DNA from 4 places in the Psychrobacillus sp. FSL K6-4046 genome. Region 4 is predicted to be linked to each of the others. Evidence: riboswitches for the same ligand, from Rfam matches in the RefSeq annotation. Region 4 holds a riboswitch; each other region holds the start of a gene.

Region 1 (2,187 bases), 850 kb from region 4:
ACTTTTACTGTTGAATTCTTTGGTAATATTTTCTAAAACTATCATGAATGATCTTCCTTTCTAAAGAAACGCCGGCAGAGCTATACGCTTGCGTTTTTCTTGATGTCTAGCTTCGGCGCCTTGCCCCTCGGGGTCAAATGGGAAAATACTCCGGTGGCTGTGGACCTGCCTCCTCGCATTTTCCCATTTGCCTGTCGATTAGAGATAGGCGCCTACGCTTTTCTAATTTACCAACCTGCTAGTGCGGAGCCTTGGAATTCTTCTTCAATAAATTCTCTAACTTCGTCGGAATGGTATGCTTTAATGAATTTTTGGATGGCAGGATCATTTTCGTTTTCCTTACGAACAACAATATGGTTAACGTATGGGGAATCAGCTGACTCTAACAAAATTGATTCTTCTCCAGGGTTAATACCAGCTTCTAAAGCATAATTGGAATTGATTGCTGCAGCATCGACCTCACTAAGCTGTTTTACTATTTGCGCTGCCTCTAATTCAACGAATTCAAGGTTTTTAGGGTTTTCTTCAATGTCATGAATAGAAGCATTTCCTTTTTTACCTTCTTTCACTTTGATAAAACCATTTACTTCTAATATGTCTAAAGCTCGTGCACCTTGTGTTGGATCATTCGGTAGTCCAAAGGTAGCTCCATCTGGCAGTTCATCGAAGGATGTATACTTTTCAGAATAAACGCCCATTGGAAGTAAAATAGTCTCAGCGACTGGTACTAGCTCTGTATCATTATTTTCGTTAAATGAGTCAAGAAAAGGTAGAGTTTGATAACTGTTTGCGTCCAAGCTTCCTTCATCAAGGGCAGTGTTTGGAAGTATGAAATCTGAAAAAGCCTTAATCTCAATTTCTAGTCCATCACGTGCTGCAATTTCAGCAACAACCTCAGTAACTTGTTCATGTGGACCTGACGTAACGCCAACAACTAATTTATTTTCATCTAATGGTCCTGATGTAGCATCATCACCACAAGCCGAGAGCAACCCTGTTAATAAAACTCCTGATAACACTAAGCTAAATTTTTTCATTGTAATTCCTCCTGAATATGTATTAATAAAAACGAATAAATATAAAAGCCTCTCTTTCAAAAGAAAGAGAGGCACACAAATATGTATTGTCCTCTCTTATCTTCCAAAACAAAATGTTTTGCAGGATTTAGCACCTTTCTATACTTTTTTAGTATAGATGGTTGCCGAGCTTCAACGGGCCAGTCCCTCAGCTACTCTTGATAAGAGATAATAATCTATTAAGTTTTTCGTTTTTACTATAGAAAGAATTTACTACACTGCTCTATTGAAGTCAATAGATATTTTTATATTTTTATAATTGTTTAGAAAAATTCAAATAGAATATTATATAAATAATTATACAAAAGTGATTTATGTGGAAATACTAAGATGGGAGCATTTAAAAGGTTTACATTTAGCTTTACGCTTTATTTTCATGGTTATGTTAAAGGTAAGGGGTGATTTAAAATTCATATAAAAAGTGAGCTGGAAATGTATCTCCAAGCTCACTTTTTATGTGCATTTTTTTACTAAAGCCCCTTCGGTGACTATTTTAATTCAGTAATGCAAGTTTTGCTCTAGATGGAGTTTCATACTTTACAGTAACTCCATTTAACATGGTATTGTTTTGTACAATATAATACCCACCACCTAGACCATACATGGGAACATATCCATCAAGTGGTTGTTTAGCTGAATACACTCGGAATTCTTCGTTAGGCATTAATTGTCGGATAGGTTCAAGACCAGGTTCGCCACCATCAACACTATTAATTACTTTAAATAAAGTAGTTTCCTTAAGGATTGTAACCTTTCCGATTTGACCTGCTTTAAGTTCCGTTTTTCCCCACATAACTTTTGTAGAAGAATCTACTAATAATGCAAGTTTTGCTTTAGAAGGCGTTTCATACTTTAAAGCACTGTACATATTGACAAACAATCCGTCCCCTAGACCGTATTCTCCTCCGTATATATCTGTACGGAATGTATAGACACGATACTCTCCACCTGCTGGTAACACTTTTCCTCTAGAGCCATCCGCCTTATATGTTGCCACATCTGCGTAAAGTGTTACTTTACCAATCTGACCTTTTTTTAATTCCGTTTTCCCCCACATAACTTGTGTTGATGAAGCTTCTGATGTGATAGTGAAGGAAAATATCGCTACTAA
Region 2 (2,187 bases), 1.1 Mb from region 4:
CTGCCTCCCTTCACTCCAAATGTCAGAATAGAACCGAAGCCATTTTTTAAATACTTTTTAGCCAGCTCGTGCGTTGGATGGTTTTCAAGCCCTAAGTAGTTAACCCATGACACTTCCTCATTTGCATTTAAGTACTCTGCAATCTTCTGTGCATTTTCGTTATGTTTTGGCACTCTTAAGTGAAGTGTTTCTAGTCCTTGAAGAAAGGAAAATGCTGCCTCTGGGCTAAGAGTAGGACCAAAATCCCGAAGCAACTGAACTCTTAGCTTAATTGCAAATGCCACATTTGGTACGTCGATTCCATAACGTAGCCCATGATAAGTAACATCAGGCTCTGTAAATCCCGGAAATTTATCGGAGTTCCAATTGAAATTCCCTCCATCTACTACTACACCACCAATTGTTGTCCCATGTCCTCCAATCCACTTCGTTGCAGAATGTATAACAATGTTAGCTCCATACTCTATAGGATTTGAACCAAAAGGTGTAGCAAATGTGTTATCTACTAATAATGGAACTCCTACTTCATTGGAAATTTTTGAAACAGCTTCTACGTCTAGAACATTTAAGCTTGGATTTCCAATGATTTCTGCAAAGAAGCCTTTCGTTTTCTCTGTAACAGCTTTACGGAAATTTTCTGGGTCAGAGGAATCTACGAATTTTACTGTAATCCCATAACGTGGGAGTGTATGTGCAAATAGATTAAAAGTTCCTCCGTATAAATTTTCAGCAGCTATAATTTCATCTCCAGCTCCAGCAATGTTCAAAATAGAAAATGCTATAGCTGCTGCTCCTGAGGAAAGTGCTACTGCTGCTGTTCCTCCTTCCAGTAATGCAATTCTTTGTTCAAAAACATCTACTGTTGGGTTTGTGATTCTGGAATAGATATTACCAGTCTCTTTCAAGGCAAATAGATTTTGTGCATGCTCTGTGCTTTGAAATACATATGAGGTTGTTTTGTAAATAGGTACTGCTCTAGATCCTGTCACTGGATCAGGCGTTTGTCCACCGTGTAATAGAAGTGTTTCTTTTTGAAGATTAGTCATTTGAATTCCTCCGATTTAGTAGATTAGATGGATGCTGGAGGCCAGAGAGGATTATAGAACTGACAACTATAAAAACCCCTCTTCAATTAAGAAGAGGGGTCAAATTGATGACATGTTCCTCCTCTTATCTTCCAAATTCTATTAAAGAATTTGTAGGATTTAGCACCTTTCCAAGTTATAGAACTTGGTGGTTGCCGGACTTCTTAGGGCCTATTCCCTCAGTCACTCTTGATAAGAGTATTTGATTAGTATTCCATCTTGTTACACAGTATAAGTCTCCATATATTTAGATGTCAAGTCATTTTATAAAAATTCTGAAACTTCTTCTTTTTTTAATCGTTTAATATAATAGATAGAATAATTTTATAAGGGGTGTCATAGAATGGTTGTTTGGATTGTTAGCATTCTCCTAACTGGCTACATTATTGGTTCGCTACATGGATCTAAACTCGCTCAATGGATGAGTGGAGTTAATATAAAAAAAGAAGGTCTAAATAATTCCGGAGCATCCAATGCTACTGTCGTACTTGGCTGGAAGTATGGTGTTTTAGTGGGAGTCATAGATATATTAAAGGGTGCCATTATGATTATTGGCGTACGTGTACTTTCTGAGCAGTGGAGCTTGTTTAGTTCATCAGAGCTGGATCTACTTCTTTATCTAGCTGGTGCCGCGGTTATTTTAGGACACAACTTTCCAGTTTTCACAAAATTTAAAGGTGGGAAAGGCACAGCCTCCATTATCGGGGTTTTACTTGCATTACATTGGCCGGTCGGACTGGCTGGATTGCTTATATTAATCTGCGTTACACTTTTAACAGATTATTTGTTGATTGGGGTTTTGTTTTTTTACCTCATATTTTTAGGAGCCTCTGTCTGGACAGCAGATGGAACAGGGCCAATCTTAATAGCAGGCTTCCTATTTTTAATGGCTTCCTTCTTACACATAGAGAATGTCCAACGATTAATACGGAACGAAGAAACAAAAATTTCCTCTGTTATAAAGAAAAAGAAGCCTTCGGTTTAAAGGAAAAGAGTGAGTTAAATGAGCAAAAAAAAGAGGTGGATTGTGGTCATTCCATTCATAATAATCGCATCGAGCGGATTAGGTATGTGGATGCTTACAAGTAAATGGCTCGAGGAT
Region 3 (2,187 bases), 770 kb from region 4:
TATTAGAGGAAGCGCTAGATGATTTTACAGGGACTATTATTGCTGTATCTCACGATAGATATTTTCTAAATAAACTATTTCCAAGGACTGCTTGGCTAGAGCATGGCGAGCTTACCACATTTGAAGGCCCTTACGAATGGGCAAGGGAAAAATGGAATGAGTTTTGCTCGAAAGAAAATACTAGGAAAGAAATAATCAATCAGCCATTAAAAGAAGCAACACCTGCCAAACAACAAAAGGAAATTCCTTTGGAAAAGCGAATAAGTGAGCTCGAAAATGTTATAGGTGAGCTAACTAAACAAATTAGCATAGAGAATGATTGGGAAAATTATGAGGCATTAAGCTTGGAAAAACTTCGGGTAGAGGAGCAATTGGAGCAATTATTGGAGAAATGGCTAGATTTAGCAGAATGACCCGAATACTTTTCAAAATGGGTTGATATAAGTAATAGAGCGTGCTAATATAACTTATTAACGAATAATTTAAATAATTTAATATTCTTATCAAGAGAAGTGGAGGGATTAGGCCCTGTGATACTTCGGCAACCTCTGTTGTACAGAAAGGTGCTAATTCCTAACAAGACGATCTTGGAAGATAAGAGCTAGTTAGCAAATTCCTGCCTCTCTTTTCTTACATGGAAAGAGAGGTATTTATTTTAATAATTGCCTTGCTCCTGTTCGATTTCCTACTTAGTTTGAGGCGAAATCACAGGTGCTCTTGCACATTTCATTGGGAGGGGAAAGTCATTGCCTATCAATATTCCGAAACAATTACCTGCAGCTAAGCTGTTAAAAGAAGAGAAAATTTTTCTCATGGATCAAGAGCGTGCTTACAAGCAGGACATCCGTCCACTTAACATTATTATTTTTAATCTAATGCCTGAGAAGGAAAAAACGGAGCTTCAGCTATTAAGGCTTCTGGGGAATACCCCAATACAAGTGAATATAACCTTTATGAATACAGCGACGCATGAATCCAAGAATGCCAGCAAAACCCATTTGGATACTTTCTACACGACATTTGATCAAATAAGAGAAAAAAAGTTTGATGGGATGATTATCACTGGTGCTCCAGTAGAACAGTTGCCATTTGAGGAGGTCGATTACTGGAATGAAATGAAGGAAATAATGGAATGGTCTAAATCAAATGTTACCTCCACCTTACATATTTGTTGGGGCGCGCAGGCTGCACTGTATTATCATTTTGGTATAGATAAATTCACACTTTCTCGTAAATGCTCGGGAGTGTATCGGCATATATTAACTGACCAAGTGGAGAATTTAATAAGAGGATTTAATGAAGAGTTTAATGCTCCCGTATCTCGTTACACTTCTGTATCTGAAGAAGAAATAGAAAAGCATGAGCGACTAACTATTTTATCCACTTCGGAGGAAGCAGGTGTGTTTCTTGTAAAATCGAACGACAATAAAATGGTGATGGTCACTGGTCATTTAGAGTATGATGCGCACACATTAGCAGAGGAATATCATAGAGACATAACTAAAGGAATAGATATTGAGATGCCCAAATACTATTTCCCAAATAATAATCCCTCTAATAAGCCATTAAATACATGGAGGGCACATACACATTTATTATTTTCTAATTGGTTGAATTACTATGTTTATCAGGCTACTCCTTATAACTGGGAGTAAATAGAAAAATTATATATGAGTCAATTTCATAAAAAGCATTTTAAAGATTAAAAGTGAACATTATATATATTGATTGCAGCGGAGGGCGGCGACGTAAGCAGGGATGAGTGAGACAGATAAAAACGTTACAACCACGTGCGAAAGCGATGGGTGATGGCTTATCACTCACGCCACGGAAAGCGTCCGCGATATGAGCGAAAGTCAATTCTACTTTATTATTAAAAATCATATAAATTTTATTGTTCTCTTTTAATTGTTCGTGTTTTTCTATAAAAACAGGAATTTTGAAATTGACACATATAAACTCCTGTTTTAATATTCAGGAGTTTTTTATTGATTTTAGTTTTATTTATTCAAATATTAGGGAAGACAAAATTGAAGAGACATTGTATTTTGTGGATACACATATCTATAAAAGTATGATTTTCAATTATTGGAAGTGGGGTTATGTCTATGAGTTTGACACCAAAACAAAGAATCGAGTTACATGGTTTTAATAATCTGACGAAAACACTAAGTTTTAATATGTATG
Region 4 (2,187 bases):
CGTCCAAAATGTCCGTAAGCAGCAGTTTGCTTGTAGATTGGGCGACGAAGGTCTAACATTTTAATTATGCCAGCTGGGCGAAGGTCAAATAGCTCACGGATATAAGTTACCAAATCTGCTTCGGATACTTTACCTGTTTCAAATGTATCAATAGCAATTGATACAGGCTGTGCTACTCCGATTGCATAAGCAAGCTGTACCTCACAACGATCAGCAAGACCAGCTGCAACAATATTCTTTGCCACATAACGAGCTGCATAAGCTGCAGAACGGTCTACTTTTGTTGGATCCTTACCAGAGAAAGCTCCTCCTCCATGACGAGCATACCCACCGTAAGTATCTACGATAATTTTACGACCTGTCAAACCTGCATCCCCTTGTGGACCACCGATAACAAAGCGACCAGTCGGATTGATAAAGTACTTTGTTTCGTCTGTTATTAAATTAGTAGGAACTACTGGTTTAATAACATGTTCTTTTAAATCTTTTTGAATTTGTTCTAACGTTACTTCCGGATGATGCTGTGTGGAAATAACAATCGTATCGATATGAACTGGATTGTTATTTTCGTCATATTCTACTGTTACTTGTGTTTTACCATCTGGTCGTAAGTAATCTAATGTTTCGTCTTTACGAACCTCAGCTAATCGGCGAGCTAATTTGTGGGCTAGGCTAATTGGAAGTGGCATAAGCTCTGGTGTTTCATTACAAGCATAGCCAAACATTAAACCTTGGTCCCCAGCTCCGATTGCTTCAATATCAGAATCAGACATCGAACCTTCTCGAGCTTCTAGTGCTTGGTCAACTCCCATAGCGATATCAACCGATTGCTCATCGATAGCTGTAAGAACTGCTGACGTTTCTGAGTCAAAACCATATTTAGCTCGCGTATATCCAATTTCTTGAATAGTAGCTCGCACTACTTTTGGAATGTCTACATAAGTAGAGGTTGTGATTTCTCCAGCAACTAAAACCAAACCTGTAGTAACTGTTGTTTCACAAGCTACACGAGCGTTTGGATCTTCCGTTAAAATCGCATCTAAGATAGCATCTGATATTTGGTCACAAATTTTATCTGGATGACCTTCTGTTACTGATTCCGATGTAAATAATCGTCTTTGTGTCAAAAAAATTCCCTCCTATGTCCTGCGAGATTTCTCTCAGGAATTGATACGGTACTCATTCCCATGTCAAGCCTATAGTAAACTTGAAGCCGTTTCGGACTTGGCACACAAGGATTTAGGGCGATGTAATATAAAAAAACCTCTCACTCACGTAGTTACATGAGGAAAGGGATTAATATCATAAACACCTTTCACTCTTATCAATCAAGGAATTTCACCTTGTATCAGGTTTGGCACCTTTGTAACGTAAGTATAATTACAGGTTGCCGGGTTTCATAGGGCCTGAACCCCTCCACACGCTCGGAATAAGAGTATCCGTTCAATTCACCATCATACGTATATTAGCAAAATAAGTCAACAGGTAAATTTGTTATTTATTCACAATTACAAAAAAAAATCATTTTTTGAGCTTTAATTAGTGTAGACTATTTAGTTTAATGTGTTATACTATTTCACATATCAACGAAAAATCCTCTTTATGATGTTTCCGTGAAGAGCTAAAAACTTTAATAAAGGATGGTAATACTATATGAATTCAATCGATACTGTGAGCGAACTGAACGAATTGTTAGCTGGTAATAATATTAGCCTGCAATTATCAGTACCACAATTAGTGGAAAAAGCTACGTCAAGAGGAGAAGCAGTACTAACTTCCACTGGAGCTGTTAAAGCAGAGACGGGCAAATATACAGGACGTTCTCCAAAAGACAAGTATATAGTTGAGGAACCTATCTCAAAAGACAAAATCGATTGGGGATCTGTAAACCAACCTATCTCATCTTCGCACTTTGAAGCATTATATTCAAAAGTTATGAACTATTTAAAGGAAAAAAATGAACTATTCGTCTTTAAAGGATACGCTGGTGCAGACAAGGATTCACGTTTAAGCATCCAAGTAATCAACGAATACGCTTGGCATAACCTGTTTGCTCACCAATTATTCATTCGTCCTTCTGAAGAGGAGTTAATATCTCATAAAGCAGACTTCACTGTCATTAGTGCTCCGAACTTCAAAGCAAATCCTGCTGTTGACGGAACTAATTCAGAAACATTTATCATTGTA

The links. A riboswitch is a leader RNA that binds a small molecule or an ion and turns the genes downstream of it on or off. The one in region 4 is predicted to bind S-adenosylmethionine.
Region 1: another riboswitch for S-adenosylmethionine. It lies ahead of MKY09_RS10410 (MetQ/NlpA family ABC transporter substrate-binding protein); the one in region 4 lies ahead of metK (methionine adenosyltransferase).
Region 2: another riboswitch for S-adenosylmethionine. It lies ahead of MKY09_RS01020 (PLP-dependent transferase); the one in region 4 lies ahead of metK (methionine adenosyltransferase).
Region 3: another riboswitch for S-adenosylmethionine. It lies ahead of metA (homoserine O-succinyltransferase); the one in region 4 lies ahead of metK (methionine adenosyltransferase).

Annotation. Positions count from the first base shown of each region.
Region 1 covers NZ_CP152020.1:2,102,148-2,104,334, reverse strand. The annotation lists gene MKY09_RS10415 (ATP-binding cassette domain-containing protein) at 1-45, opposite strand, end outside; gene MKY09_RS10410 (MetQ/NlpA family ABC transporter substrate-binding protein) at 228-1,037, opposite strand; SAM riboswitch class I at 1,131-1,244, opposite strand; gene MKY09_RS10405 (hypothetical protein) at 1,570-2,187, opposite strand, start outside.
Region 2 covers NZ_CP152020.1:192,175-194,361, reverse strand. The annotation lists gene MKY09_RS01020 (PLP-dependent transferase) at 1-1,046, opposite strand, end outside; SAM riboswitch class I at 1,168-1,284, opposite strand; gene MKY09_RS01015 (glycerol-3-phosphate acyltransferase) at 1,429-2,070, shown strand; gene MKY09_RS01010 (YdcF family protein) at 2,089-2,187, shown strand, end outside.
Region 3 covers NZ_CP152020.1:2,024,792-2,026,978, reverse strand. The annotation lists gene abc-f (ABC-F type ribosomal protection protein) at 1-413, shown strand, start outside; SAM riboswitch class I at 498-601, shown strand; gene metA (homoserine O-succinyltransferase) at 747-1,655, shown strand; gene speD (adenosylmethionine decarboxylase) at 2,109-2,187, shown strand, end outside.
Region 4 covers NZ_CP152020.1:1,252,973-1,255,159, reverse strand. The annotation lists gene metK (methionine adenosyltransferase) at 1-1,127, opposite strand, end outside; SAM riboswitch class I at 1,319-1,436, opposite strand; gene pckA (phosphoenolpyruvate carboxykinase (ATP)) at 1,654-2,187, shown strand, end outside.